DNA from 2 places in the Aminobacter sp. Piv2-1 genome. Region 1 is predicted to be linked to the other one. Evidence: riboswitches for the same ligand, from Rfam matches in the RefSeq annotation. Region 1 holds a riboswitch; the other holds the start of a gene.
What was found. A riboswitch is a leader RNA that binds a small molecule or an ion and turns the genes downstream of it on or off. The one in region 1 is predicted to bind thiamine pyrophosphate.
Positions count from the first base shown of each region.

Region 2: it holds a riboswitch for thiamine pyrophosphate, as region 1 does, so the genes downstream of both, thiB (thiamine ABC transporter substrate binding subunit) here and thiC (phosphomethylpyrimidine synthase ThiC) in region 1, are expected to answer to the same signal.

Region 1 covers NZ_JARKMU010000013.1:168,339-173,952, reverse strand. Annotated here, with positions in the region: gene AmiPiv_RS21735 (thiazole synthase) at 1-150, opposite strand, end outside; gene thiS (sulfur carrier protein ThiS) at 428-625, opposite strand; gene thiO (glycine oxidase ThiO) at 609-1,598, opposite strand; gene thiC (phosphomethylpyrimidine synthase ThiC) at 1,606-3,417, opposite strand; TPP riboswitch at 3,527-3,644, opposite strand; gene AmiPiv_RS21715 (3-methyl-2-oxobutanoate dehydrogenase (2-methylpropanoyl-transferring) subunit alpha) at 3,841-5,076, shown strand; gene AmiPiv_RS21710 (alpha-ketoacid dehydrogenase subunit beta) at 5,080-5,614, shown strand, end outside.
Region 2 covers NZ_JARKMU010000006.1:221,747-227,360, forward strand. Annotated here, with positions in the region: gene AmiPiv_RS13410 (ABC-F family ATP-binding cassette domain-containing protein) at 55-1,869, opposite strand; gene AmiPiv_RS13415 (thiamine diphosphokinase) at 1,873-2,517, opposite strand; TPP riboswitch at 2,614-2,734, shown strand; gene thiB (thiamine ABC transporter substrate binding subunit) at 2,780-3,784, shown strand; gene thiP (thiamine/thiamine pyrophosphate ABC transporter permease) at 3,929-5,545, shown strand; partial or broken gene thiQ (thiamine ABC transporter ATP-binding protein) at 5,542-5,614, shown strand, end outside.

The DNA.
Region 1 (5,614 bases):
CTTGCCGCCCGAAGTCTCGCGGCGCAGCGACACGGTGACGATGTCGACCCCCGATGCTCGTATCGCCTCGGCCATGATAGCGGGCGAGGGGTAGAGCGCTGTGCCGAGAAGCAGGCGGGAGGAGACCTGTTGTCCGTATAGTTCGAGCATGGTGTCAGCTCCTCGGTGTCGGTTGGGAGGACGAGGCCGATTGCGAGGTCGAGGCTGGGTTACCCCCACCCCTAACCCCTCCCCACAAGGGGGAGGGGGACTTTGCCTGCGTCCGGCCTGTCAGCGGCCATGCACGCTCCATCGGACGGGACGTCGAGGGCCGAAGAACGAGGCGATGGAGGCTAAGACTGAGGCGCTGAAGGCCCGAGCGCTGGCGATCGGCGTTCCCCTCCCCCTTGTGGGGAGGGGTTAGGGGTGGGGGTACCCTTTGCATCGCTCACCCTCCCTTCATCGGCGACAGGATCTCGACCCGGTCGCCCTCCGCAAGCGCACAGTCGTCGCGTTCTCGCGCCGGCACGACCTCGCCGTTCAGTGCTGTTGCCAGCCAGCTGCCCTCGTAGTCGAGCTCGGCGAGCAGCGCCCCGAGCGTGGGCGCGGCCACCTCGTGGCTTTCGCCGTTAACGGTGAGCTTCATGGATGAGCTCCCTGGCTGTCGGATTGTCCAGGATCATGTCGGCTGCCTGCCGTGCCATGGCGGGGGCGAGCAGGAAGCCGTGGCGGTAGAGGCCGTTGATGCGGATCGTGTTCCCATCGCGCTCGACGCGCGGCAGGTTGTCGGCGAAGGCCGGCCGGACGCCGACACCCGTCTCGACCAACTCGGCCTCGCCAAAGGCTGGGTGCAGCGCGTAGGCAGCGTTGAGCAGTTCCATCACCGAGCGCGCGGTGATCGGCCCCGCGTCGGCGCTCTCGATCATGGTCGCGCCGACCATGAACAGGTTGTCCGCGCGCGGCACGACATAGACCGGGATGCGCGGATGCAGCAGCCGCACCGGCCGGGCCAACGACACGTCACGGGTTCTGAGGATCAGCATCTCGCCACGCACGCCGCGCAAGCCCGGCCGTGCGCCGGCCATGCCGGTGCAGTCGGCCTCGACCTCCGCCCTGCCGGGCGCCTGCACGGTGCCGTAGCCGAACTCGAAGCGCACGCCCATCCCCACGAGCTTCTCCTGCAGCCCGAGCAGTGCCTTGCGCGGGTCGAGATGTGCTTCTTCGGCAAAGAACAGCGCGCGGCCGAAGCGCCCCTCGAGGTCGGGCTCGAGTGTGGCGATGGCCTCGGCGTCGATGGGCCGAAAGCCTGACGTGCGACAGCCGAAGCGGTCGAGCTCGCGCGCGTCGCGGGCAGGCGCCACGACCAGCGTGCCGTTGCGCATGACCTGCCCGGGCAGTGCCGCCGACCACCAGTCGGCGGCCTTGCTGCCGAGCGAAAGCACGGCCTCCTCGGCACTCTCGCGCTCGCACCATGGCGCCAGCATGCCGCCGGCCTGCCACGAGGCATTGCCGGCGATCTGCCGTCTGGTGTCGACCACGGTCACATCGGCGCCGCGGGTCGCCAGCTCAAGCGCGAGCGTCAGCCCGGCGACGCCCGCACCGCGGATCAGCACCTTCATGGCTGGCTCACTCCGCCGGCTCGGCGTTCTCGACCGGCATATAGAGGTCGCCGCCGTCGCGGTACTTCGCCGCCATCGCCGCAAGCCCCTCCTTCTGGGCCTCGGCGCGGATGTCGTGGGAGATCCGCATCGAGCAGAATTTCGGGCCGCACATCGAGCAGAAATGCGCCACCTTGTGAGCTTCCTTGGGCAAGGTCTGGTCGTGGTAAGAGCGCGCCGTCTCAGGGTCGAGCGAGAGGTTGAACTGGTCCTCCCAGCGGAACTCGAAGCGCGCCCGCGACAGCGCGTCGTCCCTGACCTTGGCGGCCGGATGGCCTTTTGCCAGGTCGGCAGCGTGGGCCGCGATCTTGTAGGTGATGACACCCACCTTGACGTCGTCGCGGTCGGGCAGGCCGAGATGCTCCTTGGGCGTGACGTAGCAGAGCATGGCCGTGCCGAACCAGCCGATCATGGCCGCACCGATTCCGCTCGTGATGTGGTCGTAGCCCGGCGCGATGTCGGTGGTGAGCGGCCCAAGCGTGTAGAAGGGCGCTTCGCCGCACACCTCCAGCTGCTTGTCCATGTTCTCCTTGATCTTGTGCATCGGCACGTGGCCGGGGCCCTCGATCATCACCTGGCAATCCTTGGCCCAGGCGATCTTGGTGAGCTCGCCCAGCGTCTCCAACTCGGCGAATTGGGCGGCGTCGTTGGCGTCGGCGATCGAGCCGGGGCGCAGGCCATCGCCGAGCGAGAAGGCGACGTCATAGGTCCGGCAGATGTCGCAGATCTCGTCGAAATGCTCGTAGAGGAAGCTCTCCTTGTGGTGATGCAGGCACCACTTGGCCATGATCGAGCCGCCGCGCGAGACGATGCCGGTGACACGGTCGACGGTCAGGTGGATGTAGGCCAGGCGCACGCCGGCATGGATGGTGAAGTAGTCGACGCCCTGTTCGGCCTGCTCGATGAGGGTGTCGCGGAACACTTCCCAGGTCAGGTTCTCGGCGATGCCGCCGACCTTCTCCAGCGCCTGGTAGAGCGGCACCGTGCCGATCGGCACCGGCGAGTTGCGGATGATCCAGTCGCGGATGTTGTGGATGTTGCGGCCGGTGGACAGGTCCATCACGGTGTCACCGCCCCAGCGCGTCGCCCACACCATCTTCTCGACCTCCTCGGCCATCGACGAGGTGACGGCCGAGTTGCCGATATTGGCGTTGATCTTCACCAGGAAGTTGCGGCCGATGATCATCGGCTCGCTCTCGGGGTGGTTGATGTTTGAGGGGATGATGGCGCGGCCGCGGGCGACCTCGTCGCGGACGAATTCGGGCGTGACGAAATCGGGGATGGCGGCGCCGAAGCTCTCGCCATCGCGGGCAAGCTTCGCGCGCACTTGCTCGCGGCCGAGGTTTTCGCGGATGGCGACGAACTCCATCTCGGGCGTGACGATGCCGGCGCGGGCATAGGCGAGCTGGGTGACGGCGCGGCCGCCCGTGGCGCGCAGCGGTGCGTTGCGCACCGGGAATTCCGGCGTCAGGCGCTCGGCCGAGACGAAGCCGTTGTCCTCGTCCTTGACCGCGCGGCCCTCATAGCGCTCGACGTCGCCGCGGGCGAGGATCCAGTCCTCGCGCAGCCGGGGCAGGCCGCGCTCGATGTCCGTCTTCACCGACGTGTCGGTGTAGGGGCCGGACGAATCGTAGACCGTGACGGGCGGCTCGCCGGCGCTCGGATGGACCGAAATCTCGCGCATCGGCACGCGGATGCTAGGGTGGAGCTTGCCTGGTTTGTAGACTTTTCGCGACGCGGGAAGTTCGCCAACGGTGACGGTCGGGGTGTGGGCATTCATGAGTGAGCCTCCTAGTTGGAGACCCAGTCCATGCGATGAGGAGGAGGAGAGGTTTAGCCTGGGGACCTCGGGCATGGATGGGCCCGAATGCCTGAGCCGGACAACCGGCTTGCTGCGCCTCGCACCGTCCCTACGCCAGTATGAACTGGATCAGGTTCAACGGGTCACTGCGCTGCGCGAAGCCAGCAGAATCTCAGCCCCTTGTCGGGACCCCCCTGGTGAGCCTTAAGCATGGAGGCGGAACCTACGTGCTGTCAACGGCCTTTCGCAGAGGCCGAGAGAATGCCAAAGTCACAGATGTCGGGACCCCCATTGCGGTTCCGATAACGATCGGATAATAGGTCAGCATCGCTGACATAAATTGTCTGGTGCTTGCGGTGTCCGGGGAGGACGTTCGGCCCGCAGGAGACAGGAGGAACATCCGTGACGGACAATCCCTCGCCGCTCAAGTTCCACGTGCCCGAGCCCGAAGTGCGGCCGGGCGGAACGCCCGACTTTTCCAACGTGCCGATCCCCAAGGCGGGTTCGGTCGACCGGCCGCCGGTCGACGTCGACCCCAGGACGATCCGCGATCTCGCCTATTCGATCATCCGCGTGCTCAACCGCGAAGGCGATGCGGTGGGCCCATGGGCCGGCACGCTGACCGACGAGGAACAACTCGAAGGCCTGCGCCACATGATGACGCTGCGGACCTTCGACGCGCGCATGCAGATGGCGCAGCGCCAGGGCAAGACCTCGTTCTACATGCAGCACATGGGCGAGGAGGCGGTGAGCTGTGCCTTCCGCAAGGCGCTGATCAAGGGCGACATGAACTTCCCGACCTATCGCCAGGCCGGCCTGCTGATTGCGGGCGGCTATCCGATGGTCGACATGATGAACCAGATCTACTCCAACGAGAAGGATCCGCTGAAGGGCCGCCAGCTGCCGATCATGTATTCGGCTAAGGATCACGGCTTCTTTTCGATCTCGGGCAACCTGACGACCCAGTACATCCAGGCTGTCGGCTGGGCGATGGCATCAGCGATCAAGGGCGACACCAAGATCGCGGTCGGCTGGGTCGGCGACGGCGCCACGGCCGAGAGCGACTTCCATGCCGCGCTCGTCTTCGCCTCGACCTACAAGGCGCCCGTCGTTCTCAACATCGTCAACAACCAGTGGGCGATCTCGACCTTCCAGGGCATCGCCCGCGGCGGCTCCGGCACCTTTGCGGCCCGCGGCCTCGGCTTCGGCATCCCGGCGCTGCGCGTCGACGGCAACGACTATCTCGCCGTCCACGCGGTGGCGAAGTGGGCGACCGAGCGCGCCCGCAGCAATCTCGGGCCGACGCTGGTCGAATACGTCACCTACCGCGTCGGCGCGCACTCGACCTCGGACGATCCCTCCGCCTACCGGCCGAAGACCGAGTCGGATGCCTGGCCGCTTGGCGACCCTGTCATCCGGCTGAAGAACCACCTGATCCGGCGCGGCCTGTGGTCGGACGAGCGCCACAAGCAAACGGAGGCGGAGATCCTCGAAGCCGTCATTTCGGCGCAGAAGGAAGCCGAGAGCCACGGCACGCTGCATGCCGGCGGCAAGCCGTCGACGCGCGACATGTTCGAGGGCGTCTATGCCGAGATGCCGCCGCATCTCCGTCGCCAGCGCCAGAAGGCGGGAGTGTAGCCGATGCCGCGCATGACAATGATCGAGGCCATCCGCAGCGCCATGGACGTCGCCATGGGCCGCGACGACAACGTCGTCGTGTTCGGCGAGGACGTCGGCTATTTCGGCGGCGTCTTCCGCTGCACGCAAGGGCTCCAGCAGAAATACGGCCGCTCGCGCTGCTTCGACGCACCGATCAGCGAGCTCGGCATCGTCGGTGCAGCCGTCGGCATGGCCGCCTATGGTCTCAAGCCATGCATCGAAATCCAGTTCGCCGACTACGTCTATCCAGCATATGACCAGATCGTTTCGGAGGCGGCACGGTTGCGCTACCGCTCCAACGGCGAGTTCACCTGCCCGATCGTCATCCGTATGCCCACAGGCGGCGGCATCTTCGGCGGCCAGACCCACAGCCAGAGCCCCGAGGCGCTGTTCACCCACGTCTCCGGCCTCAAGGTCGTCGTTCCGTCCAATCCGCTCGACGCCAAGGGCCTGCTGATCGCCTCGATCGAAGACCCCGATCCGGTAATCTTTCTGGAGCCGAAACGATTATACAACG
Region 2 (5,614 bases), on a different contig from region 1:
CGGAATTGCGTCGGGTTGGGGCGCTCTTGCGCTTCGAAGAAAAGCGGAAACGCTTCAGCCTTCGAGCTCCTCGCGCAGCATCTCCAGTTCGAGCCATTCCTCCTCCAGCGCGGCCAGCGACACGCGTTCCTTGTCGAGGGCGGCGATGGTTTTCTGGAAGCCGTTCGGGTCGCGTTCGTAGAAGGCCGGATCGGCGATCTGGTTCTCCAGCCGCGAGATCGATGCCGTCACCGCGTCGATCTTCTTGGGCAAATTGTCGAGCGCGAACTTCTGCTTGAAGGAAAGCTTCCTGGCCGCTGCCTTGGGGGCGTCCGCCGCCGGCCGGGAGCCGCCCGACGGCTCGGCATTCGGCTTGCGCGCCTTGCGGTCCTCGAGCCTGGCCACGCCGCGCTGCGCCAGCATGTCGGAATAGCCGCCGGCATATTCGACCCATTTGCCGTCGCCGTCGGGCGCGATGATGCTGGTGACCGTGCGGTCGAGGAAATCGCGGTCGTGGCTGACCAGGATGACGGTGCCGGCGAAACCCGCGACCAGTTCCTGCAGCAGTTCCAGCGTCTCCATGTCGAGGTCGTTGGTCGGTTCGTCGAGCACCAAAAGATTGGCCGGACGCGCCAGGACGCGTGCCAGGATCAGCCGGGCGCGCTCGCCGCCGGAAAGCTCGCGCACCGGCGTGCGCGCCTGCTCGGGCTTGAACAGGAAGTCCTTCATGTAGGAGACGACGTGGCGCTGCTCGCCGTTGATGACGAGGTTCTCGCCGCGCCCGTCGGTGAGGTAGCTCGTGAGCGTCTCGTTCGGGTCGACCGCCTCGCGCTTCTGGTCGAGGGTCGCGATCTCCAGGTTGACGCCGAGCCGCACGCTGCCGGCATCTGGTTCGAGTTCGCCGGTCAGCATCTTGAGCAGCGTCGTCTTGCCGGCGCCGTTGGGACCGACGAGGCCGACGCGGTCGCCACGCTGGATGCGGGTCGAGAAGCCCTTGACGACAGTCAGCTCGCCGAAGCTCTTGTCGATGCTCTTCGCTTCGATGACCAGCTTGCCGGATTCGGCCGCGTCGCTCGCCACCATGGTCGCCACACCTTCGGCGCCGCGATGGCTGCGGAAGCGCTGGCGCATCGATTGCAGCTCGCCGAGGCGGCGCATGTTGCGCTTGCGGCGCGCGGTTACGCCGTAGCGCAGCCAGTGTTCCTCGCGCACGATCTGGCGGCCGAGCTTGTGCTGCTCGCGCTCCTCCTCCTCGAGGATCTGGTCGCGCCATTCCTCGAAATGGGCGAAGCCGCGGTCGAGCCGGCGCGTCTGGCCGCGATCGAGCCAGACCGTGTTGCGGCTGACGCGTTCGAGGAAGCGGCGGTCGTGCGAGATCAGGATCAGCGCCGACGAGGTGCGGATGAGTTCTTCTTCCAGCCATTCGATGACAGAGAGGTCGAGATGGTTGGTCGGCTCGTCGAGCAGCACGATGTCCGGCTCCGGCGCCATGACGCGGGCGAGTGCCGCGCGGCGTGCCTCGCCGCCGGAAAGGTCGCCGGGCCGCTCCTCGCCGGTCAGCCCGAGATGGTCGAGCAGATAGGTGGCGCGATGCGGATCGTCGGCCGGCCCCAAGCCCGCCTCGACATAGGCGCGGACGCTGGCAAAATCGTCCATGTCGGGCGCCTGCGGCAGATAGCGGATCGTCGCCGAAGGCTGGCGGAACACCTCGCCGTCGGTCGGCTCGACCAGGCCTGCGGCGATCTTGAGCAGCGTCGACTTGCCCGAACCGTTGCGGCCGACAAGCGCGATCTTGTCGCCGGCCGAGGCGGAGAGCGTCGCTCCGTCGAGCAGCGGCACGCCGCCGAAGGTCAGCCTGACGGCGTCGAGATTAAGAAGCGGAGGCGCCATTTTTCAGAATTCCGAGGCAGGAAAGGGATGTGCGAGAAGCAAGGCGCGGCCGCCGGCCAGCGATATGCTGAGCCGCCCGCGAACTTCGTTCGACAAGGTCAGCGAGGAACCGAACGGCACCTCGACCTTGTCAAGAGGCCATTTGGCGCCCTCCTCGGAGAGGCCGGAGAGCGCGGAGAAGGCCAGCACCGAAAACAGCGTGCCGGCGTCATAGTCGAAGTCGGCAGCACCAGGGAGCAGAGGCACGCCCTCCTGGCGGCCGCTGGTGAGCAGCACCTCGGTGCCGGCTTCGGCAAGGCGAAGCCCCAACGCGAGATGGAGAAAGGCATGGTCGGCGCGCGGGCCGCCAAAGGCGCCGGCGAGAACGAGCGAGGTGGCGCCACGATCAAGCGCCGCGGCGATGGCCAACTCGCCGTCGGTCTTGTCCTTGTCGGCGGGAAAGGTCTCGCGCGGCAGGCCGGCCAGGCCGGGATCCAGGTCGGCCGGCACGGAATCGAAGTCGCCCAGCCAGAGTTCGGGGACGAGGTCGAGCGCGGCTGCGTGGCGGATACCGGAATCGGCCGCGATCACGCGGCTGCCCGCGACCTGGCGATCGAGGCGCGGCGTGCGGAAAACCTCGCCGCCGAGAAGGATGGTAAACCGGCTCATGCGAGGCCATTACCAGCCCGGCAGCCGAAACGGAAGGCCGCCGCGCGCGCCTGAAACTTGCGCTTGCACCGCCCCTTCGCCGGCTCTATTTCTTGGATCGCTCTAACGGGGTGCCTGTCGCGCGCAAGCGGGCCGGCTGAGAGGCTGGGAGAATTCCCGCCAACCCGCTGAACCTGATCCGGTTTGTACCGGCGGAGGGATTAGATGCTTCGGACGCCCCGGCGCTTCAAATTCCCTTTCAACCCTAATGAAGGAGGCGCCGATGCGCTCGCTGACCCTGTCGCTGACATCCGCCCTGGCGCTTGCCGCCGCTGCACTCCCCGCAGCGGCCGACGGCAAGCTCACCATCTACACCTATGAGAGCTTCACCGCCGAATGGGGCCCCGGCCCGCAGGTGAAGAAGGCTTTCGAGGCCGAATGCGCCTGCGCGGTCGATTTCGTCTCGGTGGCCGACGGCGTGGCGCTGCTCAACCGCGTCAAGCTCGAAGGTGCTGCGACTAAGGCCGACATCGTGCTCGGCCTCGACACCAACCTGACCGCCGAGGCCAAGGCCACCGGCCTGTTCGTGCCGCACGCCGCAGCGGGCAACGACATCAAGGTCCCCGGCGACTGGAAGGACGACACCTTCGTGCCCTACGACTACGGCTACTTCGCCGTCGTCTACGACACCGAGAAGCTGAAGAACCCGCCCAGGAGCCTGAAGGAACTGGTCGAGGGCAATCCCGAGGAAAAGATCGCCATCCAGGATCCGCGCACCTCGACGCCGGGCCTCGGCCTGCTGCTCTGGGTCAAGTCGGTCTATGGCGACAAGGCACCCGAAGCCTGGGCCAAGCTCAAGGGCCGCGTGCTGACCGTCACCCCGGGCTGGAGCGAGGCCTATGGCCTGTTCACCAAAGGCGAGGCGCCGATGGTGCTGTCCTACACGACTTCGCCCGCCTACCACATGGTCGCCGAGAACACCGAGCGCTACCAGGCCGCATCCTTCGAGGAAGGCCACTATCTGCAGATCGAGGTCGCCGGCATAACCACCACGGGCGCCAAGAACCCGCTGTCGGAGAAGTTCATGGCCTTCATGACCGGCCCCGGCTTCCAGAACACCATCCCCGAGACCAACTGGATGCTGCCGGCCGGCAAGACCGACAAGCCGCTCAACCCCGCCTTCGACAGACTGGTGAAGCCGTCGAAGACGCTCATCTTCAGCGCCGACGAGGTCGCCGCCAACCGCAAGGCCTGGGTCGACGAGTGGCTCGGCGTGATGAGCAAGTAAGACCATTGCTGAGATGATCGTGCCGCCCCTCATCCGCCTGCCGGCACCTTCTCCCCGTGAACGGGGAGAAGGGACAAGCGGCAACACCGACGCCCCCCTCTCCCCGTTCACGGGGAGAGGGTAGGGGTGAGGGGCAGCGCAGCCTTGACCAAATCCCCCACCGACCCCCGCATCGCCGCAGGCATCCTCGCGCTGGCGGCCATCGGCCTGCTGATCGGCGGTGCCTTCGCAGGCCTTGGGATCGAAGCCTGGCGCAACCCCGAAGGCGCCTATGCAGCCTTCGATTCCTATCTCTTTCGTATCGCCCGCTTCACGCTGTGGCAGGCCCTGCTGTCGATGCTGCTTTCGGTCGCCCCGGCGATTCTGGTTGCCCGTGCCCTGTCGCGACATCCCGAATTTCCCGGCCGCGGGCTGATCCTGCGCCTGTTCGCCGTGCCGCTGGCATTGCCGGCGATCGTCGCGGCCCTCGGCATCCTGACACTCTACGGCCGCGCCGGCTATTTCGCCGGCTCCCTCGGCGTGCTGGGCGGAGGCACCTGGCCCGGCATCTACGGCCTGTCGGGCATCCTCGTCGCGCATGTCTTCTTCAACCTGCCTCTCGCGACGCGACTGCTGCTCGAAGCCTTGCAGACGGTGCCGGCCGATCAATGGCGGCTGGCGAGCCAGCTCGGCATGGGCGCGCGCGCGAGCTTTCGGCTGATCGAATGGCCGGCGATGCACACGGCCCTGCCCGGCACCGCCGGGCTGGTGTTCATGCTCTGCATCACCTCCTTCACCATCGTACTCACGCTCGGCGGCGGCCCCGCCGCAACCACGCTGGAGGTCGCGATCTACCAGGCGCTGCGCTTCGACTTCGACCCCGCGCGGGCGGTGGCGCTGACGCTGCTGCAGATCGCGCTGACGGCGGCGGTGGTGGCCCTGCTGATGAAGCTCGGGGCCAACACGACGGGCGACGCCAACCTCTCGGTGGCGCGGCGCAATCATGTCGATGCCGGTATCGGCGAGAGGATCATGAACGGCGCCGTCATCCTCGCTGCACTGGTCTTCGTCGGCGGGCCGATGCTGGCCACCATCGCATCCGGACTGGAGGCCGACCTCGCTCGCCTTGCCGCCGAAGCCTCTGTCCGAAGTGCCACGCTGACGAGCCTCGTTTTCGCCTCGCTCTCGGCGACGCTGGCCTGCGCACTTTCCCTCTCGCTGGTCATGGCGCGGCACGTGCTTGCCGCCGCCCGAGCAGGCGACAAGCGACCGCTGATCGAGAAGATGACCGATACCGGCGCCGGCCTCGTCCTGGTGGTGCCGCCGATCGTCGTCGGAGCCGGCTGGTTCGTGCTGGTGCGGCAGGGCGTCGACGTCTTCGCGCTCGCGCCGGTCATGGTCGTGACCGTCAATGCGGTGATGGCTATGCCGTTTGCCGTGCGCGCCATCCGCCCGGCCCACGATGCCGCCGCCGAGCGCCACGAAAGGCTGTGCGCCCAACTGGGCATCGCCGGCTGGAGCCGCCTGCGCCTGATCGACTGGCCGGTGCTGCGGCGGCCGCTCGCCACGGCCTTCGCCTTCGCCGCAGCATTGTCGCTGGGCGACCTCGGCGTGATCGCGCTGTTCGGCAGCGACGCGGTGCAGACCCTGCCCTATCTTCTGCTCGCCCGCATGGGCAGCTACCGCACGGCCGACGCTGCCGGGCTGGCGCTGATGCTCGGGCTGCTGTGCCTGGCACTGATGATGCTCGCCGACCGGCTCGGCAAGGAGACTTCGCGATGACGGCAAGGGGCGAAGCGGTGCGGCTCGACCGGGTGCTGTTCAGCTATGCGGAAACCATGGTGCGTTTCG